One region of the Bradyrhizobium sp. 31Argb genome, then DNA from elsewhere that is predicted to be linked to it. Evidence: predicted binding sites of a transcription regulator. Region 1 holds the regulator's gene; the other holds the start of a gene.
What was found. Region 1 encodes PhoB, which activates phosphate uptake and scavenging genes when phosphate is short. Its sites were predicted from a motif close to TGTCATNNANCTGTCAT; they were not measured.
Positions count from the first base shown of each region.

Region 2: AAFX91_RS12075 (STN domain-containing protein) is a predicted target of PhoB. The motif match lies at 1,661-1,677, and genes of this name have one in related genera.

Region 1 is NZ_JBEGDB010000201.1:1,582-4,990, reverse strand. Features, by position in the region: gene pstB (phosphate ABC transporter ATP-binding protein PstB) at 1-157, shown strand, start outside; gene phoU (phosphate signaling complex protein PhoU) at 169-885, shown strand; gene phoB (phosphate regulon transcriptional regulator PhoB) at 1,004-1,711, shown strand; gene AAFX91_RS29425 (GcrA family cell cycle regulator) at 1,832-2,347, opposite strand; gene AAFX91_RS29420 (aspartate aminotransferase family protein) at 2,847-3,409, shown strand, end outside.
Region 2 is NZ_JBEGDB010000046.1:16,374-19,782, forward strand. Features, by position in the region: gene AAFX91_RS12065 (hydantoinase/oxoprolinase family protein) at 1-336, shown strand, start outside; gene AAFX91_RS12070 (hypothetical protein) at 1,078-1,437, opposite strand; gene AAFX91_RS12075 (STN domain-containing protein) at 1,741-2,433, shown strand; gene AAFX91_RS12080 (RNA polymerase sigma factor) at 2,454-2,975, shown strand; gene AAFX91_RS12085 (FecR family protein) at 2,985-3,409, shown strand, end outside.

The DNA.
Region 1 (3,409 bases):
GATCGTCACGCATAACATGCAGCAGGCGGCGCGCGTCTCCGACAAGACCGCGTTCATGTATCTGGGCGAACTGATCGAGTTTGACGACACCAGCAAGATCTTCACCTCGCCGAGCGATCGTCGCACCCAGGACTACATCACCGGCCGGTTCGGTTGAGGAGGGACATCATGGCTTCTGAACATACCGCCAAGGCGTTCGACAGCGATCTTCAGGAACTGACCCGTCTGGTCGCGGAGATGGGCGGGCTGGTCGAACGGATGATCACCGAATCCGTCGATGCGCTGATCCGCCGCGACATTGCGCTCGGCAAGCGTGTCGTCGCTTCCGACATCGAGATCGACAGCCTGCAGCGCGTGATCGAAGAGCGCGCCGTGCTGACGATCGCCCGCCGCCAGCCGATGGCCGTCGACCTGCGCGAGATCGTCGGCGCGATGCGGGTGGCGACCGACCTCGAGCGGATCGGCGACCTCGCCAAGAACATGGGCAAGCGCGTCGCCGCGCTGGAGAACGACTTCCAGCCGCTGAAGCTGATCCGCGGCTTGGAGCACATGACCGACCTCGTGCTGTCGCAGGTCAAGTCCGTGCTCGACGCTTATGCCGCGCACGATCTGCCGGCCGCGATGAACGTCTGGAAGAGCGACGAGGAGGTGGACGCGATCTGCACCTCGCTGTTCCGCGAGCTCCTCACCTACATGATGGAAGATCCGCGCAACATCTCGTTCTGCATCCACCTGATGTTCTGCGCCAAGAACATCGAGCGGATCGGCGACCACGCCACCAACATCGCGGAGACGGTGTTCTACATGATCGAGGGTCAGCAGATGACCGACAAGCGGCCGAAGGGGGATATGACGACGTTCGCCACGACCGTTCCGGGCAACTAGAGCACATCCAGGAAAGTCGAAGCCGGTTTTCCGAAGAAGATCCTGCTCAAAACATCAAAGGAAGAGTGGGATGACGATTCAGGCAGAGAGTCATCCCGCTATAGGAGAAGCCAAGCCGATGAGCGCACGCATTCTGGTGGTCGAAGACGAAGAAGCGCTGACGACGCTGTTGCGCTACAATCTCGATGCAGAAGGCTATGATGTCGAAACGGTCGCCCGTGGAGATGATGCGGACACAAGGCTCAAGGAACGCATTCCCGACCTTGTCGTGCTCGACTGGATGCTGCCGGGACTCTCCGGCATCGAGCTGTGCCGCCGTCTACGGGCGCGGCCGGAGACCAAGCAGCTCCCGATCATCATGCTGACCGCGCGCGGCGAGGAAAGCGAGCGCGTGAGGGGACTGGCGACCGGCGCCGACGACTACATCGTCAAGCCGTTCTCGGTGCCTGAACTGCTGGCGCGGGTGAAGGGCCTGTTGCGTCGGGCAAGTCCGGAGCGGCTCGCCACCGTGCTCACCTATGGCGACATCGAGCTCGACCGCGAGAAGCGTCGCGTCGCGCGCTCGGGCCGTCCGATCGATCTCGGCCCGACCGAATATCGCCTGCTGGAGTTCTTCCTGGAGCATCCCGGCCGCGTGTTCAGCCGCGAGCAGTTGCTCGACAGCGTCTGGGGGCGCGACATCTATATCGACGAGCGCACCGTCGACGTCCACATCGGCCGCCTGCGCAAATTGCTCAATCCCGGCCGCGAGCAGGACCCGATCCGCACCGTCCGCGGCGCGGGCTACGCGCTGGATGATCGCTTCGCGAAGGCCGAGCAGTCGTAACTCGGCGACCTCAATCCGTAGCCCGGGTGCAGCGAAGCGTAACCCGGGGAAATTTGGACCTGCCGATACAGCATTGCCGGGTTACGCTGCGCTTCACCCGGGCTACGATCTGTCGTCGGCTTACTTGCCGTGTGACGGCTTGACCGTCGGACGGCGGCGGTCCGCTGCCGGCTGGTAGGCGACGCGGGAGTGGTGCGCGCAATAGGGAAGGCCGGGAAGCGCCTTGCCGCCGCAGAAGAAGAATTCCGGGCTCGAGGGATCGCCGACCGGCCAGTGGCAGGTGGCCTCGTTCAATTCGAGCAGCGACAGCCGCTGGCTCATCGGCACCACATTGTCGTAGGCGATAGGGTCCGCTTCCACCTCCACCTCGAAGGCGTGCGCGAGCGCGGTGTTGCCGCGGGAGACCGGACGCGCCACGCGCATCATCGGCTGTGCGGGACGCGCCTTGCGCTGCCGCGGTGCGGTGGCGGCTGGACTCTTGGCGCGACCCGAGAGGCCGAGCCGGTGCACCTTGCCGATCACTGCATTGCGCGTCACGTTGCCGAGTTCCGCTGCGATCTGGCTGGCCGAGAGCCCGGCTTCCCAGAGCTTCTTCAATTGCTCGACGCGTTCGTCGGACCAGGTCAATACCGTCATCGCATCTTTCCCTTCGCGTTGCGCCGGCCGATCCTGGGACAGCGCTGCGATGCCTAATCTCAAAAATCCCTGCGGGCAGAATCCCTTAAGGCTCGCCGGGCACGAAAACCGCACCCGAACGTGTACGCCGCACACAAAGGACTCTAGGGATCAAAACTGCCGCACGAGATGTCGTACCCGACAGGCCAGACGCTACAATATGGCGTGACTCTGGCGCAAGAGTCCGCGCCTATGCGTCCACATGTTCCGACATTTAGGGATTGCAATCGGGCTTTTCCACTACACTGGAAACCCGCGGATTACCCGGTACTTTGCAGCGCAGCCTGGCGGCTTCGTGGCGATTGACAGCACCCGCCGCGCGCATAGAATGCCTTTACGTGCCGCCCTGCAAAGGCGGCACGTTTTGTTTTCGCTGGATGAGCTCCAGCCGCGTGTCTGCATCGCTGCACGCCGCCAGGGCTCATCTGAAAGGCTTGTCTAAAACCCTTCAGTGATCGCCATGACCGACAGCGCCACGTCGCATCTGCTTCCCGTTTTTGCCAGGGCCGATCTCGGCTTCGAACGCGGCGAAGGCTGTTGGCTGATCTCGACCAAAGGCGAGCGTTATCTCGACTTCACCTCCGGCGTCGCGGTGAACGCGCTCGGCCATGCCCATCCGCATCTGGTGAAGGCGCTGCAGGAGCAGGCGACGAAGCTCTGGCACATGTCGAACCTGTTCAAGAGCCCGGACGGCGAGAAGCTTGCCGCGCGGCTGTGCGAGCAGAGTTTTGCGGACTTCGTGTTCTTCTGCAATTCCGGCGCGGAAGCGATGGAAGGCGTGATCAAGGTCGTGCGTCACTATCACTTCTCGAAGGGGCATCCGGAGCGCTATCGCATCGTCACCTTCGAAGGCGCCTTCCATGGCCGCACGCTCGCGACGCTGGCCGCGACCGGCGCCGCCAAATATCTCGAGGGCTTCGGCCCGCCGATGGACGGTTTCGACCAGGTGCCGCATGGCGACATCGAAGCGGTGAAACGCGCGATTGGTCCGCAGACGGCAGGCATCCTGATCGAGCCGGTGCA
Region 2 (3,409 bases), on a different contig from region 1:
TTCCATCGTCGCCACGAAGAGCTATACACATACTCGTCGCCGGATCAGGAAGCGGTGTTCGTCAATGCGCGGGTCGCTGCCGTAGGCGCTGTCCCGAGCGTCGGACAGGTCGCGCGCGGGCAGAAGACTTTGGCGCCCTGCAGACCAAAAGGAAGTCGAAAGGCATTTTTCGGCGAGTGGCGAGAGGTTGAAGTATTCGATGCGGATCAGCTTCGACCGGGCAACAAAATCGACGGCCCAGCAATAGTGGAGGCTGAGACGACGACCGTCGTCGTTGGCGAGGGCGATCAAATCGAGGTCAACGATCTGGGATGGCTCGACATTAGGCTCAGGTGATTAAATGACGAGTCTGCTCAGCGTTCGAGTCCGCTACTTCCGCTCTGGGTCAAAAATCCGACATGGCGGAAAGGCAGCTTATGGCGCAAAGCGGACTATCGTTGATTGACCTTGATCTTGTTGCCGGTTGCTAGCTCAAGCTTTACCATGATGGACTGGACTGATCCACGCTAGCTCACGTTGGCTGGCACTTGATGGAATTGACCAGGCGGCCGAGCGAACCGAGCGAGCGTCACTGAGTTCGCGTGCTCACTTTTCGAAATCCAAAACTGAGGTGTGGTCGCTTGCGAACTCAGGTGTTGCCAATCGGACAGTCCAGTTGTGCTTTAGTTTCGCGTCCGAGGCGCAACACCGTGTCCGATCTTCCGACCGCCGGTCCCGCTACTCGCCAAAAATAAAGCACCTTCTCCAACACGTCTGCGTGCTGGGAGGCAGCTTTTCAAACGATCTCAAGAGCAAGATCGGCCGCGATACCGATCACGCCGCCAACGGGCGATTCTCTCGAAAAGGCGGCGGCAAAGCCGCTCTTTGGGCGGCCTTTCTCAAAGATACTTATGGGCTTGAAGCGCACCTTATGCTTTGGAATATCTTGGCAACCCATTGATATCGCGACAAAAGAGACCGCCTTCGAACGCACCAAGGGCGTAAGCAATTGACACGAAAGGCGTTTTTGCTATTCGTCTACTCCCACATTGTTGCTCGCAGCGGATGTTACTACCCGCAAGTGTTCAGGGTTTCATTTTACGCGCTTCCAGCTGGCTTCTTATGAGTGGAAACGCCTCGAGCAGGGTCCTCGGCGACGAACTGGCTGATAGCATCGAACGCATGCAGGCGGTTCTTCTCCAGTAGCTCCATGTGCGTGCCTTCGCCGATTTCCACCCATCGCCGGTAGGGCGCCCACTTGAGAGAGCGGAAGAACTCTTGCGTCGACGCGATGGGCACGTCCCGGTCCCATTCGGCGTGCACCAGAGCGTGACGACTTTTCTTCGGATCGTCATCCCGCTCTAGCTCTTTGTTTGAGCATGATCTCCGCGCAAACGCTTCGCGTTTGTCGCGAGGGAAAACCGGTTTCCACTTTTCCGGATCATGCTCTAGGAGCACGGGAACGCGAATGTCGCTCGCGTCGTAGAGCGGCTTGCCAGAAGCTTTGGAACGACTGCGTTCCAGCTCGAAAGGAAAAGCAGACAGCTATTAACTTGGGAAAAAAGCATCAGTTCATAAGCTGCGGCAGCGATGAACCAAAAAAGCTCTCACCGAAGATGTTTTCTCAGTAACCGGTAGAGCGCATGGCATTGCGGCCGCCGGAGTGGGATCATCCCGGTCTTGACATCCAATTGTAACAGTCGCTGCCTAAGGTCTGGTCGATCAAGTGTGACAGTGTTGTGAAGGGTGGGGTAGATCCAGATGCCGGATGCGCTAGCTTTCGCGCAATACCGGGGCTTTAAGTGTTACCTGCCGCTGGCGTTGTTCACCTTTTTGCTTCTGGGAAGCAACTTCTCCTTCGCGCTTGATGGGTTGAAGAATTTCGACATCCCGTCGCAGCCTTTGGCAAATGCCTTGGTCGAATTTGCAGATAGAACCGGAATGGCTGCCTTGATCGATGCCGAACTGGCCAAGGGGCTGCAATCCTCGGCGATCAAAGGGCGCTTGCTGCCCGCAGACGCCTTGCGTGTTCTGCTGGCCGGGACCGGCCTCTCGATCCGCTATGCCGGTGCCACCGCATTCACGGTCGGCCCGAAGGTGTCTGAACAAGAATCCGGGGCGGCGCAGTCACAGAAGCAGCGTCCTGCCGACTACGATGCCTACTTCTCCCACGTTCAAGGGATGATCGAACGCATTCTCTGCCAAAATGATGAGACGCGGCCGGGTCAGTATCGCACTGCGTTTCAGATCTGGATAGGCGACGCCGGGACCATCCAGGCGCTTCATCCGCTTGGAACGAGTGGAGACGAACACCGCGACGAATCCATTGCCAAGTTCATGGCGAACGCCAGTGTCGCGCCACCTCCGCCGGGCCTGCCGCAACCTGTTACCATCGTGCTGCAGCCGAGGACGTACACCTTGACGTGTGCGGACATGCTTCATTCCCGCCAATGACAGAGGGATCGAGTATTCGCATGCGCGCCATCTTTGAGGCGGGGTATCGGCAGTTCTGGGAACGCCTTCGCCGCCGGTTGGGCTCGGACGCACTTGCGACCGAAGTGCTGCACGAAACCTGGCTTCGGATCGATAGCATCGGCGATGTCGGTGCAATACGACGGCCGGAATCGTACCTATTTCGCATGGCTCTTAACGTGGCCGCGGACAAGAAGCAGGCGGACAGCCGCAGGCTGTCTCCTGCGGAAGTCGAGATCGTGCGCCATATGATGGATGGGGTGCTCGATCCCGAACGTATCGCTGAGGCCCGGGATGAAGTGGCGTCGCTGGAGGCCGCACTGGACGAATTGTCCCCCCGCCGCAAGGCGATCTTCCTGCTCGCGCGGGTCAGCGAGATGAAGCATGACGACATCGCGCAGCGATTTAACATTTCAATCAGGATGGTCGAGAAAGAGCTTGTTCAAGCGCTGCGACATTGTTCGGCCCGTCTGGGAAGAAAAGTTATTCGCAGGTTCGGTCCCGGCGCTCGGAAAGAGTCTTGAGAGGGCGGGATGCACGAGGAAGATCCCACCATAACGGTTGACGACGGACAGGACATGCTTGAACGAGAAGCGCAGGAATGGCTTGTGCGCTTGACTTCGGGGCGCGCCACGATTGCCGACGCCGAAGCGCTGAAGAGCTGGTGTGGCCGCAGCAAGGCGCATGCCGCAGCCTTCGCTGAAGCCAACCTTCTGTGGGAGGGGCTCGGGACTGCAGGGCGTCGCAAGCCGAGCGACGGTGCTTCGGCGCGCGACAGGTCTCGTGGTGCCACGGCTTCGCGTCGGTGGTTTCTGGGCGGAGCCGCAGCCGCTTCTGTCGCCGGTATCGGCTATCTCGGGCTGCGGCCTCCCCTGGAACTGTGGCCATCTCCTTATGAACTCGCCGCCGACTACCGTACAGGTGTCGGCGAACGTCGTCAGATCGCGATGGACAACGG